Regions from separate parts of the Arthrobacter sp. KUASC02 genome, predicted to be linked through region 1. Evidence: riboswitches for the same ligand, from Rfam matches in the RefSeq annotation. Region 1 holds a riboswitch; each other region holds the start of a gene.
The links. A riboswitch is a leader RNA that binds a small molecule or an ion and turns the genes downstream of it on or off. The one in region 1 is predicted to bind S-adenosylmethionine.

Region 1 (5,269 bases):
CACCAAGGCGGATGTCAAGGATCCCACCGAACTCCTGTCCAACTACCGGCACCTTGATTTCCCGGTCATCATCAGCCGGACCGCCGACGCCGCCGCCTCCGGCATCGATGCCCGCTCGGACGACGGGCTGTCCGCGCGCCTCGACAGCGACGCCGTCTCGCAGCTCCGTGCGCACCTCGACGGGAAGGTCACCGTCATGCTGGGGCATTCGGGCGTGGGGAAGTCCACCATGGTCAATGCCCTGACCGGCGCTGAGCGGGCCACGGGAGGAGTCAACGCCGTCACCGGGCGCGGACGGCACACGTCGTCGTCGGCACTGGCCCTGCGGATCAGTGACGCGCCGGCCGGAAGCTGGATCATTGACACCCCGGGCATCCGGTCGTTCGGCCTTGCCCACGTCGATCCGGACCGGATCCTGCGTTCGTTCCCCGACCTCGAACCCGGCACGGATTCCTGCGAACGCGGCTGCAAGCATGATGCGTCCGCCGTCAACTGCGGAGTGGACGCCTGGGTGGCCGAAGGACACGCGGGGCCGTCCGGCGCGGCGCGGCTCGCGTCCCTGCGCCGGTTGCTCGGTACCGATCCCCGGATGGAAGCGCAGGAAGCGAAGGAACTCGGCATCGTTTCCTAGCAGGCGGAGGGGCCAGGGACCTGACATCCCGCCCGGCCGGCCACAGAGACGGTAGTTTGGAACCATGACCCAACCCGCTTCGAGCTACAACGACGACCTGCGCCTCGCCCATGTCCTGGCCGACTCTGTCGACTCCCAGACCATGAGCCGCTTCAAGGCGCTGGACCTTCAGATTGAAACCAAACCGGACCTGACTCCGGTCACGGATGCTGACAAGGCAGCTGAAGAGTCCATCCGCGGCCAACTGTCCCGTTCCCGCCCGCGGGATGCCGTCCTCGGCGAAGAGTTCGGCAGTTCCGGGCACGGTTCCCGGCGGTGGATCATTGATCCGATCGACGGCACCAAGAACTTCGTCCGCGGTGTGCCGGTGTGGGCCACCCTGATCGCCCTCGTGGATGAAGGCGAGCCGGTGGTCGGCCTGGTCAGCGCGCCGGCGCTGGGAAAGCGCTGGTGGGCCGCGAAAGGGGCCGGCGCCTATATGGGACGGTCGCTTGCGGCCGCCACCCGCCTGAAGGTTTCGAACGTGTCCAGGCTCTCGGACGCCTCCCTCTCCTACTCGAGCCTTAGCGGCTGGAAGGAGCGCGGCAACCTGGAGGAATTCCTGGGCCTCACGGAGGACGTCTGGCGGACCCGGGCCTACGGCGATTTCTGGTCCTACTGCATGGTGGCCGAGGGGTCCGTGGACATCGCCTGCGAGCCGGAGCTGAACCTTTACGACATGGCCGCCCTGGTGCCCATCGTCACGGAAGCCGGCGGCCGCTTCACTTCGCTGGAGGGAGTGGACGGTCCCTTCGGCGGGAACGCCCTCGCCACCAACTCAATCCTCCACTCCGAGGTCCTCAAACGGCTGAACCCGGACATCGACGACCTCCTCTAACACGCACGGCACCCCCGGGCTGCGGCCATGAGTGAGGCTGATCAAGGCGCTGCTGATTGAACGCAGTGCCGAATAAACGACGGCGGGCGCCCCTCCCAAGGGGGCGTCCGCCGTCGTTTATTCGGCCGCATCGCCCTTCTTCCGGCGCACGTAACAATCCGCTTAATAATTGCCGCAGCTTTCCCGCGGCGCCGTCAATGTCCTAATCTCGAAACAGGTCACGAGTGCCAGCGCTAAACCCCGGTTTGCTGGCCGGCAACCCTCCATTCGCGGTGGGGTGCCCCGGGTGACGACCAGGCCGGTCCGGAACGGACCCGGCAAGCGCGGATCCCCGGAGTGAGGGGTCCCTTTACAGTGAGGTCCCCATGACTACTGCCACGTTTCCCGCCAACCCCGGAACCGCCCCCGCCACAGCCCGCCTGGACGAGCGGTTCAGCGTCGCCCGGCGCCCCCTCTCGGCCGTGACCGGCGCGGAGATCCAGGCTCCATTGATCCAGGGCGGCCATGTCCGCTACGCGAACCTGGATTACGGCGCGTCGGCACCGGCACTGTCCGTCGTCTCGGCGTACCTCAACGAGATCCTGCCGTACTACGCCAGCGTGCACCGCGGCGCCGGCTACGCCTCGCAGATCAGCACGTCCGTGTACGAAAATGCGCGGAACATCGTCCGCGGCTTCGTCGGTGGCAGGCCGGACGATTCCGTCATTTTCACCAGGAACACCACCGACTCCCTGAACCTGCTGGCTGGCTGCCTGCCGGTGGCGGACGGCCGCCACACCGGTGAGGTGCTCTACCTCGACATCGAACACCACGCCAACCTGCTCCCCTGGCAGGGCGTGCCGCACCGCAGCGTGGTTGCCGCCCCCACCCTGAAGGCCACCCTGGAAAGCCTCCGCACTGAACTCCGGCAGGGCGACATCAGCCTGCTGGCCGTCACCGGTGCCTCCAACGTCACCGGCGAAATACTTCCGATCCGCGAACTGGCCGCACTTGCGCACGAATACGGCGCACGGATTGTGGTGGACGCGGCTCAGCTGGCCCCGCACCGCCGCATCGATATCGCAGCGGACGACGTCGACTACCTCGCCTTCTCGGGTCACAAGCTGTACGCGCCTTTCGGGTCAGGCGTTCTCGTGGGCCGGCCGGACTGGCTCGACGCCGGGACTCCCCACCTGGCAGGCGGCGGAGCCGTCCGCGAGGCCCGGCTGGATTCCGTCAGCTGGGCCACGGGACCGGCACGGCATGAGGGCGGCTCCCCCAACGTGCTCGGGGCTGCCACGCTTGCCCGCGCCACCCAGGTCATCGGCGCTTTGGACCAGGAGCTGTGGCACGCCCATGAGACCGCCATCCGCTCCTTCCTGGTGGAAGGGCTGCAGAGGATCGACGGCGTCACCGTGCACCAGATCTTCAGCGACACCAATGACACCATCGGTGTGGTCAACTTCTCCGTTGCCGGCTACGACGCCGGCCTGGTTGCGGCCTACCTCTCCGCCGAACACGGCGTGGGCCTGCGGGACGGCCGCTTCTGCGCCCACCCGCTGCTCAAGCGGCTGGGACTGCCCTCGGGCTCGCTCCGCGCAAGCTTCGGCGTCGGCTCCCGGCTGGAGGACGCCCAGCGCCTGCTTGCGGGCATCGAGGAACTCCGCCGCACTGGCCTGGGCTGGGACTACGTTGTGGACGCCGGCCGCTGGGTGCCGGCCAACGACACCCGCAGCTACCCCGAGTGGGCTCCCAACACCCCAGGCACCGCCGGCGCGGCACCCTGCACCGACGACTAAGGCCCGGGGCCCTGCGGGCCGCGGTCCGTGCGGTAAATTCGAGGGGTAAGAATTCCAGCCTGCCCGAAGGAGACTGCACGTGGCACGGGGAGGCCCCAAACTGCACCACCAGCGCCGCTACGAGCTCGGCCAGAGCTTCCAGGACGGCGGTGAACACTATGACCGTGTCCGCCCAAGCTACCCTGGCGACTCAGCGGACTGGCTGATCCACAGCGCCGGGGGCGCAGCCGGGGCCGGCACAGCAGGCGTATCCGACGCCGCTGACATCGGCGCCGGGACGGGCAAGTTCACCGCGTTGCTGGTGCAGCGCGGCCTGGCAGTCTCCGCAGTGGATCCTTCACCGGACATGCTTGCCCAGCTGCGGCTCGTCCTGCCGGGAGTTCCTGCGACAGAGGGCACAGCGGAGGCAACCGGACTCCCCGACGCGGCGTTCGACGTCGTCGTTGTTGCCCAGGCCTGGCACTGGTGCGATCCGCTCGTGGCAAGCACCGAGCTGTCCCGCATTCTCCGCCCCGGCGGGGTGCTGGGACTGGTGTGGAACCAGCTGGACACGTCCGTCCCCTGGGTCCACCGCCTCTCCCGGATCATGCACGCCGGGGACGTGCACAAGCCGGACTTCCGCCCAGCGATCGGGCCGGAGTTCGCCGGGCTCGAGAGCCACCTGACACGCTGGGAAGACCCCGTGACCACCGGAGACATCGTCGAGCTGGCAAAGTCCCGCAGCTACTACCTCGCAGCCGGCGAGAGTACGCGCGCAAAGGTCCGCCACAACCTGGACTGGTACCTCCACGAGCACCTGGGCCATTCCCCGGCGGACACCATCGGACTCCCTTACCTCACCCAGACCTGGCGGGCGTTCAAAGCATGAGTGCCGCAGCCAAAGCGGTAGGCTTGGACTCGTGAAGACCAGCGCGCCCTCCTCCTCCATCGAGGACTACGTCAAGGTCATCTACTCCTTCACGGAGTGGCAGGACAAGCCCATCACGTCCTCGCAGCTGGCCCAGCGGCTCGGAGTCGCCAACTCCTCGGTCTCGGAGATGGTCCGCAAGCTCAAGGACCAGGGCATGGTTGACCACAAGCCATACAGCGCCATCACGCTCACGGCGGACGGGATCCGCCTCGCGCTCTCCATGGTGCGGCGGCACCGCCTGATCGAGACCTACCTCGTCCAGGAACTCGGCTACAGCTGGGATGAAGTCCACGACGAAGCCGAACTCCTGGAACACGCAGTGTCGGATACCTTCATTGAGCGGATGGCCCGCAAGCTCGGCAATCCCCTGCGCGACCCGCACGGCGACCCCATCCCGGCAGCGGACGGCACGGTACACATGCCGCACGCCCACCGGATGAGCGAACTCGACGACGGCCACACCGGCCGGATCACCCGGATCAGCGACGACAACCCCGAACTCCTGCGCTATCTTTCCGCCCAGGAGATCGACCTCGATGCGGACATCGAAGTGCTCGGCCGGAAGCCGTTCGGCGGCGCACTGGTGGTCCGGATCGGCACCGCCGGCGCCGGCCGCGAATTCGACCTCGCCGATGAGGTGTCGTCAGCGCTGTGGGTCTACAGCGATTCACTCCACGCCGGGTGCCGGCTGGCGGACGCCTGAATGCGTGCCGCCTGAATGAAGGCCCTTGGAAGCGCCGGCTGGCGGGCCTGGACGGCAGTGGCTCTCGGGGCACTCGTGGGGACGGAACTCCGCTATGGCCTGGGCGTCCTGTTTGCGGAACCCGCGGGTGCCATCCCGTGGACCACTTTAGCCATCAACGTCTGCGGAAGCTTTGTCCTTGCCGCGCTCACCACCCTGTGGATCGCACGCCCCAGGACAGCATTCTGGCTGCGGGCCGGGATCGGGCCGGGGTTGCTGGGCTCGTTCACGACTTTCTCTGCGGTGGTCTTTTCCGTTGACCAGCAGGCACGTTCCGGCCAGCACCTGACCTGGCTGACGTATCTCGGTCTCTCGCTGGTTCTGGGGCTCG
Region 2 (5,269 bases), 1.5 Mb from region 1:
TTCGCCTGGCGCCAGTTCCAGCGGGGCCAGCCCGGCGTCGGCCAGGGCCTGCCCGCCGGGCACCAGCTGCCCGTCCGCCCCCACGGCCTGTCCCTCCCCGATGGCGACGGCGGCCACCGCGGCCAGGTGCGTGAGGTCCGCGGAACCTACGGATCCTTCGCGCGGGATGGCGGGGACCACGCCCCGGTTGAGCATGTCAGCGTAGAAACGGGCTGTTTCCGGCCGGACTCCGGAGCCGCCCCGGCTGAAGCCCACCAGCCGCGCCAGGATGACGGCCCGGACCTCGTCAGCGGCCAGCAGGTCCCCCACTCCGCTGTTGTGGTACCGCACCACCTGCACCTGGTAGGCGAGGATCGACTGCTCCTCCACGGCGGTGTCACGCCCGGAACCCAGCAGCGTATTGAGGCCGTAGACGCGGTGGCCGGAGTCGATGGCCTGCTGCACCACCTCCCGCGAGCGCCCGACCAGCTCCAGCGCGTCCGTGCTCAGGACGAACTTCACGGCCGGGTCAGCCGCGGCCTCGGCGATGTCCCTGGCACGCAGGTGCGCCGTGCCGATCAGGAAGTTTCCGCTGCCGTTGCCCATGGGACTAGAAGTCCAGCAGGTTCCGGCGGAAGCCGCCGTCGCCATAGCTTGTCCGGAGCAGCCCGCGGCGCCGCAGCACGGGCGCCAGGCGGTCCAGCACCCCGTGGACGGTGGCCGGGTCCACGAAGCCGGAGAACAGGAACCCGTCCCCGCCCACCTGGGCCCCGGTCTCCTCGAGGTAGTCGGCAATGTCCTCGGCTGTGCCGATGATGCTGTCCCCGGCGCCGCCGCTGCGGGCCTGCAGGAGCTGGCGCAGTGTGGAGCCCGGCGGACCGGCTTTGGCGAAGTGGTCCAGGGTGCCCTGGTTGCTGTTGGTGGTCAGTTCAGGGAGCGGGGCGTCAAGGTCGAACTTTTTGAAGTCGATGACGGAGAGATACGAGATGGAGTTCAACTGGCTGTCGATGTCGCGCTGCGTGAGTTGGCGCCGCTCCTCCCGGAGCTCGTCCGCTTCTGCCCGGGAGCCGACCACGGTGGGCTTGAGGACGAACAGCACCTTGACGTCGTCGGGGTTCCGCCCTGCCGCGGCTGCCTCGGCCCGGATCGAGTCCCGGTAGGCCTTCATGCCGTCCGCACCCCTGGCCAGGGCGATGGCGACGTCCGTGTTGGCACCCGCGAACGCCTTGCCCCGCGGGGATGCCCCGGCCTGCACCAGGACCGGCTCCTCGGGCAGCGGCGCCGTGTTCAGCGGCCCCCGGACTTTGAAGAACTCGCCGTCGTGGTTGATCGGGTGGACCTTCGTGTGGTCCGCGAAGATGCCGGCCTCCGCGTCCTCCACGATCGCGTCCGGCTCCCAGCTGCGCCAGAGCTTGCGCACCACGTCCACGAATTCCTCCGCCTTCTCGTAGCGGAGATCGTGCTCAATCTGCTGGTCCAGGCCGTAGTTCTGCGCGGCAAGGTCGCTGCCGGAGGTCACCACATTCCAGCCCACCTGGCCGTTGGAGAAGTGCTGCAGGGTAGCCAGCAGCCGTGCCGCGGTGAACGGCGGGTAGAAGGACGCACTCACCGTGGGAACAATGCCCAGGTGCTCGGTGGCGGAGAGCAGGTACGGAACCAGGGCCAGCGGATCGTGTTTGGGAGCGAAGGACGCCTGGGCCAAGGACACTTCGGCGCTGCCGCCGTAGGTGTCCGGCACGGTGAGGGAGTCCTCGATGATGAACAGGTCCAGCCCGGCCCGCTCAAATTCGCGCACGGCTTGCTGGTACAGGGCGGGTTTTTTCCAGTCGTACCCGATGCCGTAGCCGGGCGTGCCCCAGCCCTGGACGCCGAAGCCGTGACCCACAAACCAACCGAAGTGCAGCATGGGACTGACTGTATTCCCGTTCGATCCATTCACGGCTGCCTGATTTCATCCGGCGTTACAGCGGTTCATCTCCCGTCATTATCCTCCCGGCAGGTTCTTTTGTAACGGCAATATGGGGTCACGTACGGGTCACCGGAAACGCGGGGGCAGTGCCGCGTTCTGCCATGTCCCGTTACGGAAGATGACGACGACGGCGGTGCGGGCCGCCGTCGTAAGTGTTACGTTTTTGGGGAGTAATGAGAACCGGTGCCAAGCCCTGACTGGCCGGTCGGCAACCCTCCTTCCACGGCGGGGTGCCTCAGGTGAATACTCGGCATATCGACCCATTCGAGCTGCAAGCGTGAGAGAAGGAGATCCGTCGTGTCTGACGCACCCGCCCCACTGGCCACCGAACCGGCCGCCGCCGGCCAGGACCAACCGGCCCAGGACCTGCCCCAGGAAAAGCTGGCCTACCGGCTGATCACCGGCCCCGACGACCGCTCGTTCTGCGAGCGCATCTCCGCGGCCCTGGCCGATGGCTATGTTTTGCACGGGAGCCCGGCAGCCACGTTCAACGGCACCAGCGTGATCGTGGCGCAGGCCGTGGTGCTGCCCGCAGCCATCGCCAGCTCGGACGCCGCTGTGGCAACGGCGGTGGACGAACTTGAGTTCGACCTCGACTTCCCCGGCGAAGGTTTCGAGGGCCACGCATGAGCTACGCCGGAGACCTGACCCCGCAGGACGCCTGGGCCAAACTGGAACAGGGCGCGGTACTGGTGGATGTCCGCACCGAAGGCGAATGGGCCCACATCGGCATCCCGGACACAAAAGCCACCGAAAACGATCCCCTCTTCATCCAGTGGACGTTCCCCGGCGGCATCCCCAACCCGGAATTCATTCAGCAGCTGAAGCAGCAGGCACCGGAGGACACCGGCGTCGAACTGGTGTTCCTCTGCCGATCAGGCGTCCGCTCGATCGCCGCCGCAATCGCCGCCACGCAGGCCGGCTTCACCGCCTACAACGTCCTCGAAGGCTTTGAAGGCGAACCGGACCGTTACGGCGAGCGCACCGTCAACGGCTGGAAAAACCGCGGACTGCCCACCAACCTCGGAAAGAACTAAGTGACTTTCAATCCCGACGCCGCCGGCTGGAGCCCCGACACCCAGGCTGTCCGCGGCGGCCTTGACCGCACCAACTTCCAGGAGACGGCCGAGCCGATCTTCCTCAACTCCGGCTTCGTGTATGAATCCGCAGCAGCCGCCGAACGCGCCTTCACCGGCGAAGACGAACGGTTCGTGTACTCGCGCTACGGCAACCCGTCCGTGGCCACGTTCCAGGAGCGGCTCCGGCTGCTCGAGGGCACCGAGGCGTGCTTTGCGACGGCGTCCGGCATGTCCGCCGTCTTCACGGCCCTCGGTGCGCTGCTGGCCGCGGGCGACCGCGTGGTGGCTGCCCGGTCGCTGTTCGGCTCCTGCTTTGTGATCCTGAACGAAATCCTGCCGCGCTGGGGCGTGGAAACGGTGTTCGTGGACGGTCCGGACCTGGAGCAGTGGCGGGCCGCCTTGGCCGAACCGACGACGGCGGTCTTCTTCGAGTCGCCGTCCAACCCCATGCAGGAGATCGTGGACATCGCCGCGGTCAGCGAACTGGCCCACGCGGCCGGGGCAACGGTCGTCGTCGACAACGTCTTTGCCACTCCCCTGCTGCAGCGCTGCGGCGAGCTCGGCGCAGACGTGATTGTGTACTCCGGCACCAAGCACATTGACGGCCAGGGACGGGTGCTGGGCGGCGCCATCCTGGGCACCAAGGAGTTCATCGACGGCCCGGTCAAACAGCTCATGCGCCACACCGGGCCTGCGCTGTCCGCCTTCAACGCCTGGGTACTGACCAAGGGCCTGGAGACCATGGCGCTGCGCGTCAACCATTCCTCCGCCTCGGCGCTCCGCCTGGCCGAATGGCTCGAGGAGCAGCCGGCTGTCAGCTGGGTCAAGTACCCGCTGCTGAAGTCGCACCCGCAGTACGAGCTCGCCGCCAAGCAGATGAAGGCCGGCGGCACCGTACTCACGCTGGAGCTCTCGCCGTCGGCGGGCCGCACGGCGAAAGAGGCAGCTTTTGCACTGCTGGACGCGCTGCGGATCATCGACATCTCCAACAACCTTGGCGATGCCAAATCGCTCATCACCCACCCGGCCACCACGACGCACCGCGCCATGGGTCCGGAAGGGCGCGCAGCCATCGGGCTGAGCGACGGCGTGGTCCGGCTGTCGGTTGGGCTCGAGGATGTCGACGACCTCATCCGCGACCTGGAGCAGGCGCTCAAGCAGATCTGACCGGCAGAGGTACAACCAGCGCGAACGGACAGATACGGCCCTGCATTGTGGGGCGTTATCTGTCCGTTCGCGCTCTGTCCGTTTGCCCTACACGGCCGTGTCCGTTGGCCCGCCGCGCCGCCGTCAGCCGTGGGCGAGGATGGTGTCGATCAGCTGGGCGAGCTCCGCCGCGGCATTCGGGGTTACATCGGGTCCCGCCTTCACCGCGGTGGCGGCCAGGTTTCCCTTGATGCCGGTCATCGTCAGGGCCGCCTGCTTTTCCCCGGTGGAGAGGCTCTGCTTGGCCAGGGCAGCGAACGACTGGTCACCCTTGGTCTCGGCGTTAACCTCCTGGACCTCGGTGGTGATCTTCTGCCCTGCCAGCTCCACGGTGAAGTTGCGGCACGCGGCCGAGGCTTTCTTGGATGCGTCCAGATGATCCCGCAGTTCCTGGGCATCCTTGAGGGCAATGACGGTGACCACGATGGCGGTCTTGTCCGCCGCCGACACACTGGTTCCGGCCGCATACGTGCTGTCTTCGGGGACCTGGGAGTTGCTGTCGGCGAAGACATTGCACTCCGGCGGCGTGAAGGTCGCACTCTTCAGCACCTCTTTGGCCTTGATGATGCCCTGGTCGATCTGCGCCGCGGGGACCACCGTGAGCGGCCGCCCCTCAGCATCCTTCAGGGTGGACACCAGGCTGCTGAGGTCCGCATCCGTGTATGTCTTGGCCGGGCTTGGCGTGGCGCTGGAGGGAGGCGGCGAGGACGTTTGCGTTCCGGTGCCGGTGTTTGTTCCGCACCCGGCGAGAGCCAGGAACGCTGTCAGGAGGAGGGCTGCTGGAGTGGTGCGCCTTTGCATGGACTGATCCCCGTTCGATGGTCCGGTCCGCCCCGGGGGTTTCGGGGCGCATTCCGGAGCCGGATCCGCCGGGCGGTCGGTCGATCGCTGCCAGGCTGATGCGGCGTGCTGCTGCGCGGCAAGTGGCGCGGGGATCGTGCCTGGCGGACGGCCGGTTCCGGCCGGTCCCGCCGGTGCTTTCGATCCCCCTCGAGCACCGCTGGCTGACGCGATAGCGCCAAGCTACGGCAGAACG
Region 3 (5,269 bases), 1.4 Mb from region 1:
TCAAGGTACAGCGGAATGTCGCGCTCCGGCACGGCATCCCCCATGTACGAACCGAGAAGCCGCTTCCCCGCACCGGCGAACTGGAGCGCTCCCACGGTCAGTTCCGCTGAGGGCTTGGGCAGCCCGACCGAGACGACGGCGCCGCCGCGGGTGACGAGGTCCAGGCACGAGCCGATCACCCCCGGGGAGCCCACCGCCTCAACGGCGACGTCCACGCCGTCGCCGGTCGCCTCAGCGACCAGGCGCGCCGCGTCGTCGGGAGTTCCCACTGCCGTCGCACCGCAGTCCAGGGCCAGCTGATGCTTGCCCTCGTTGGGGTCGATGGCAATGACCGAGGCAGCACCGGCCAGGGACGCCGCCATCACTGCGGACAGCCCAACGGCGCCGAGACCGAAGACGGCCACCGACTGACCGGCGGTGACCGCCGCGGTGTTCAGCACAGCGCCCATGCCGGTGAGCACGGCGCAGCCGAACATGGCAGCGACAGTGTCCGGGACGTCGTCGCCGATCACCACGACGGATTCACGCGCCACCACTGCGTAGTCAGCAAAGGCGGATACCCCGAGGTGGTGGTTGATCCGCTCCCCCGACTGTGTCCGCAGCAGAGCCTCCCCATGCAGCAGGTCACCCGAGCCGTTGACCTCGGCGGCACGGTGGCACAGGGCCGGGCGGCCGGAGCGGCACGCGCGGCAGTCGCCGCAGCTGGGGACAAAGACGAGCACCACATGGTCCCCCGCCGAGACGCCCGCCACTCCCTCGCCGACTGTCACGACCCGGCCCACGGCCTCATGCCCCAGCGCCATGGGCAGCGGCCGTACCCGGGATCCGTCCACCACCGACAGATCCGAATGGCACAGGCTGGAGTAGGTGATGGCCACCCCGAGTTCGCCGGCGCGGGGTTCGGGCCGCTCAAGTTCCTCCACCACGAGCGGGCGGACTTCCGTATAGCTGGTGCCCGCAGGGAAAGCGGCGTAAAGGACTGCTGCACGCATCGAAACTACTTCCTGGCGGAGACTTTGGACGCGGCCAGCAGGTCCGCCGTGCCCTGCGCGTCGGCAGCGTCGACATCATGCAGTGAAATTCCCCGGGTTTCCTTGAGGAAGTACACCGCCACCAGCGTCACCAGGCAGGCGCCCAGCAGGTAGAACGCCACCGGGACTGAGGACTTGAAGTTGCTCAGCAGCGCCGTGGCGATGATCGGGGCCAGGGAGCCGGCAACGATCGAGGTGACCTGGTACCCGAGTGACACGCCGGAGTAGCGCATCCGGGTGGGGAACATTTCAGCCATGATCGCCGGCTGGCCGGCGTACATCAGTGCGTGGAACAGGAGGCCGATGGTGATGGCGGCGAGGATGACGAGGTCATTCTTGGTGTCCATCATCGGGAAGGCGAAGAAGCCCCAGGTGCCGCCGAGGATGGCGCCGGCCATGTAGACGGGCTTGCGGCCGAAGGCATCCGAAAGCTTGCCGACCATCGGCACGGTGCAGAAGTGGATGAAGTGCGCCACCAGCAGGAGCAGGAGGATCCTGGACGTGTCGGTCTGGACCACAACCTTCAGGTAAGTGATGGAGAACGTGACCACGAGGTAGTAAAGGATGTTTTCCGCAAACCGCAGGCCCATGGCGGTGAAGACACCGCGCGGGTACCGGCGGAACACCTCTGCCACGCCGTAGCCCTTGTTCTCAACGACGACTTCCTTGCGTGCCTCGAGGAAGATGGGGGCATCCTGGACCTTGGTCCGGATGTAGTAGCCCACGATCACGATCACTGCGGACAGCCAGAAGGCGACGCGCCAGCCCCAGCCGAGGAAGTCGGCCGAGGACAGCGTGGAGGACAGCGTGAACAGCACGCCGGTGGCGAGCAGGTTACCCATGGGCACGGCGGACTGCGGCCAGCTGGACCAGAATCCACGGGACTTGCTGGGGCTGTGTTCAGCCACGAGCAGCACGGCGCCGCCCCATTCCCCGCCGACGGCGAAGCCCTGAACAAACCGCAGGAACACCAGCAGGGCGGGAGCCCAGTAGCCGATCTGCGCGAAAGTGGGGAGGCAGCCCATCGCAAAGGTGGAGACGCCCACCAGGATGATGCTCAGCTGGAGCAGCTGCTTGCGGCCGAACTTGTCACCGAAGTGGCCAAAAACGATGCCGCCGATGGGACGGGCAACGAAGCCCACCGCGTACGTGACGAAGGCGGCAATGATCCCGTCCAGCTCCGTGCCGGAATTGGGGAAGAACATCTTGCCGAAAACCAGTGTTGCCGCCGAGGCGTAGAGGAAGAACTCATACCACTCAACAACAGTGCCGGCCATCGAGGCCGTCACCACCTTCTTCAGGCCGGAGGCCTTGACGTCAGTCTCATCTACGCGCCTTGCGGCGGAGTCTTGCGTGCTCATTTGTGAACTCCTTCGGCGTCTCCGTCGACGCCATGTGGACCATTCCGTAGCGGCCGCGTGTGATGTGCACCACCAACGCGCGCCGGTCCCCTAGAGTATGGACTCACATTGCCGCAGGCTCAACGCCATTTTCTGCAGGACTGCTCTGCAAAAATGCACATTGGGCCAACGGGCGATATGCGAAGAAGCGCGGCCTAGGCGAAGAAGTTCTGCCGCAACTGCGTGCTGAGCTGGCCGATCTCGGTCAGGAAGCCGTCATGGCCGATGGGCGCTTCGATGACGTGCACGGGCACATCCCCCGGGAGCGCCGCCGCGAGTTCATAGGACTGCGCCGGAAAATACAGCCGGTCCGTATTCACGGCGGCTATAAAGAACTCGGCCGTGGCCCGTGCCAACGCGTCCTTGAGCGGACCGCGCCCGCGGCCCACGTCGTGGCTCATGAGCGCTTCGGTGATGGCGATATAGCTGTTGGCATCGAAGCGCCGGACCAGCTTGGTGCCCTGGTGGTCGAGGTAGCTCTCCACCTGGTAGCGGCCGCGGCCCCCCAGCGACACCGCTTCGAGCGGGCTCTCGCTGCTCTGCGCATTGCGGCCGAACCGGGTCTCCAGCTCGTACGCGGACCGGTACGTGATGTGGGCTATCCTGCGCGCCAGGGCCAGGCCGGCTTCCGGCTCCGGGCCGCCGTAGTAATCGCCGTCGTTGAAGTTGACGTCCTGGCGGATGGCGAGGGTCTGGGCCTGGGCAAAGGCGATCTGCTCGGCCGTGCTGCTGGCGCCGATGGATATCACGGCACAGCGCCGGACGCGGTCCGGGTAGCTCACGGCCCATTCCAGCGCCCGGGCTCCGCCCAGGGAGCCGCCCAACACCGCGTACCAGCTCTCGATCCCCAGTGCATCCGCCAGCCGGGACTCGGCCGCCGTCGTGTCCCGCAGGGTCACCAGGGGGAAGCGCGAACCCCAGGGCTTGCCGTCCGGGGCCGGGGTGGACGGGCCGGTGGAGCCGTAGCAGCCGCCCACGATGTTGATGGAGACCACGAAGTACTTGTCCGTATCAACGGGGGCGCCGGGGCCGGCAAGCTGTTCCCACCAGCCTTCTTCGTCGCTGGCACCCCTGGTGACGTGCGTGGTGCCGGTGAGGGCGTGCTGCACCAGCACGGCGTTGGAACGGTCCGCGTTCAGCGTGCCCCACGTTTCGTAGGCGAGCGTCACGTCCGGAAGAAAGCCGCCGGCCTCCAGTTCCAGCCCGCCAACGCTGAGGAACTTGACGGTGCCGTCAGGGGCGCTGGTGTCCACTGTGTTGATATCTGTCCGGGTTTCCGCCGTGCTGGCGCCTGTGCTCTTATCCGCGTTCGTTTCCGCGTTCGTTTCTACTCCGTGGACATTTGTTTCGGGTACACCGCTGCGGGTGACGGCAATCGTCATCTGAGGACCTCTTCTTCGCGCTTGCCCGCCGCCAACTGGCCGGCAGGCCAGGTCTTCACCCGGGGCACCCCGCCGCGAAAGGAGGGTTGCCGGCCAGCAAGCCGGGGCTGTCGCTGGCACTCATGACCTTCAAAGAGTCTACGAAATGCGTCGCCGCAATGGCCAAGAATGTGACATCAATATGACTCCCGGCGTCGTGGACGCCGGGAGTCATAGTGCTCAGTCGCCTTTGGCGGCGCGGAAACCGGCATCCAGGTCGGCGATGATGTCGTCGATGTGCTCCAGCCCCACCGAGAGGCGGACCAGGCCGGGGGTCACGCCGGCAACGGCGTGCTGCTCCGCCGTCAACTGACTGTGCGTGGTCGACGCCGGATGGATGACCAGGGAGCGCACGTCGCCGATGTTTGCCACGTGGGAGTGCAACTCCAGGGCGTCCACGAATCGCTTGCCCGCCTCGGCCCCGCCGGCGATGTTGAAGGACACGATCGCACCGGTGCCCTTGGGTCCGTACTTGCGGCCGCGCTCGTACCAGGGGCTGGACGGCAGGCCCGCATAGGCGACGGATTCGACGTCGTCCCTGGACTCCAGCCACTCGGCGACGGTCACCGCGTTGGCAACATGCCGCTCCACGCGCAGGCTCAGGGTTTCCAGCCCCTGGGCGATGAGGAAGGCGTTGAACGGGGATACCGCCGAACCGAGGTCGCGCAGCAACTGGACGCGGGCCTTGAGGATGTAGGAAAGGTTCGCGCCCAGGGCACCGCCCGCCCCGAGGTCGCGGGCGTAGACAAGGCCGTTGTAGGTGGGGTCCGGCGTGTTGAAGCCCGGGAACTTCTCCGGGTCCTTTCCGAAGTCGAAGTTGCCGGAGTCGACGATCACTCCGGCGATGGCACTGCCGTGCCCGCCGAGGTACTTCGTGGCCGAGTGCACCACGATGTCGGCACCCCATTCCAGCGGCCGGATGAGATACGGCGTGGACAAGGTGTTGTCCACGATCAGCGGGACGCCGGCCTCGTGGGCAACGCGGGACACGCCTTCGATGTCCAGGACATCCTGGCGCGGATTGGAGACCACCTCGGCGAAGAAGAGCTTGGTGTTCGGCCGGACGGCATCCTTCCACTGCTGGAGGTTGTCCGGATCCTCGACGAACGTCACGGAGATGCCGAACTTCTTCAGGGTGTGGGCCAGCAGGTTATAGGTTCCGCCGTAGAGGCTGGGGCTGGCCACCACATGGTCGCCGACTTCGGCCACGTTAAGGATGGCGAAGGTTTCGGCAGCCTGGCCCGAGCTGAGCAGCAGCGCCGCCAGGCCACCTTCCAGGCTGGCAACGCGCTGTTCCACCGCATCCTGGGTGGGGTTGCCGATGCGGGTGTAAATGGGCGCCAGCTCGGCCAGCGCGAAGCGGTTGGCGGCGCTTTCGGCGCTCGGGAACACGAACGACGTCGTCTGGTAGATGGGC

Region 2: it holds a riboswitch for S-adenosylmethionine, as region 1 does, so the genes downstream of both, AC6JAC_RS01720 (DUF1737 domain-containing protein) here and AC6JAC_RS08505 (aminotransferase class V-fold PLP-dependent enzyme) in region 1, are expected to answer to the same signal.
Region 3: it holds a riboswitch for S-adenosylmethionine, as region 1 does, so the genes downstream of both, metX (homoserine O-acetyltransferase MetX) here and AC6JAC_RS08505 (aminotransferase class V-fold PLP-dependent enzyme) in region 1, are expected to answer to the same signal.

What each region holds. Positions count from the first base shown of each region.
Region 1 is NZ_AP046053.1:1,858,753-1,864,021, reverse strand. Features, by position in the region: gene rsgA (ribosome small subunit-dependent GTPase A) at 1-631, shown strand, start outside; gene hisN (histidinol-phosphatase) at 696-1,508, shown strand; SAM riboswitch class IV at 1,725-1,838, shown strand; gene AC6JAC_RS08505 (aminotransferase class V-fold PLP-dependent enzyme) at 1,874-3,286, shown strand; gene AC6JAC_RS08500 (class I SAM-dependent methyltransferase) at 3,366-4,154, shown strand; gene AC6JAC_RS08495 (metal-dependent transcriptional regulator) at 4,186-4,899, shown strand; gene AC6JAC_RS08490 (fluoride efflux transporter FluC) at 4,915-5,269, shown strand, end outside.
Region 2 is NZ_AP046053.1:383,123-388,391, reverse strand. Features, by position in the region: gene AC6JAC_RS01730 (aromatic amino acid ammonia-lyase) at 1-585, opposite strand, end outside; gene AC6JAC_RS01725 (NtaA/DmoA family FMN-dependent monooxygenase) at 590-1,885, opposite strand; SAM riboswitch class IV at 2,118-2,232, shown strand; gene AC6JAC_RS01720 (DUF1737 domain-containing protein) at 2,267-2,578, shown strand; gene AC6JAC_RS01715 (rhodanese-like domain-containing protein) at 2,575-2,985, shown strand; gene AC6JAC_RS01710 (O-succinylhomoserine sulfhydrylase) at 2,986-4,194, shown strand; gene AC6JAC_RS01705 (hypothetical protein) at 4,318-5,034, opposite strand.
Region 3 is NZ_AP046053.1:3,274,456-3,279,724, forward strand. Features, by position in the region: gene AC6JAC_RS15225 (zinc-dependent alcohol dehydrogenase family protein) at 1-992, opposite strand, end outside; gene AC6JAC_RS15230 (MFS transporter) at 998-2,392, opposite strand; gene metX (homoserine O-acetyltransferase MetX) at 2,587-3,813, opposite strand; SAM riboswitch class IV at 3,826-3,941, opposite strand; gene AC6JAC_RS15240 (bifunctional o-acetylhomoserine/o-acetylserine sulfhydrylase) at 4,033-5,269, opposite strand, start outside.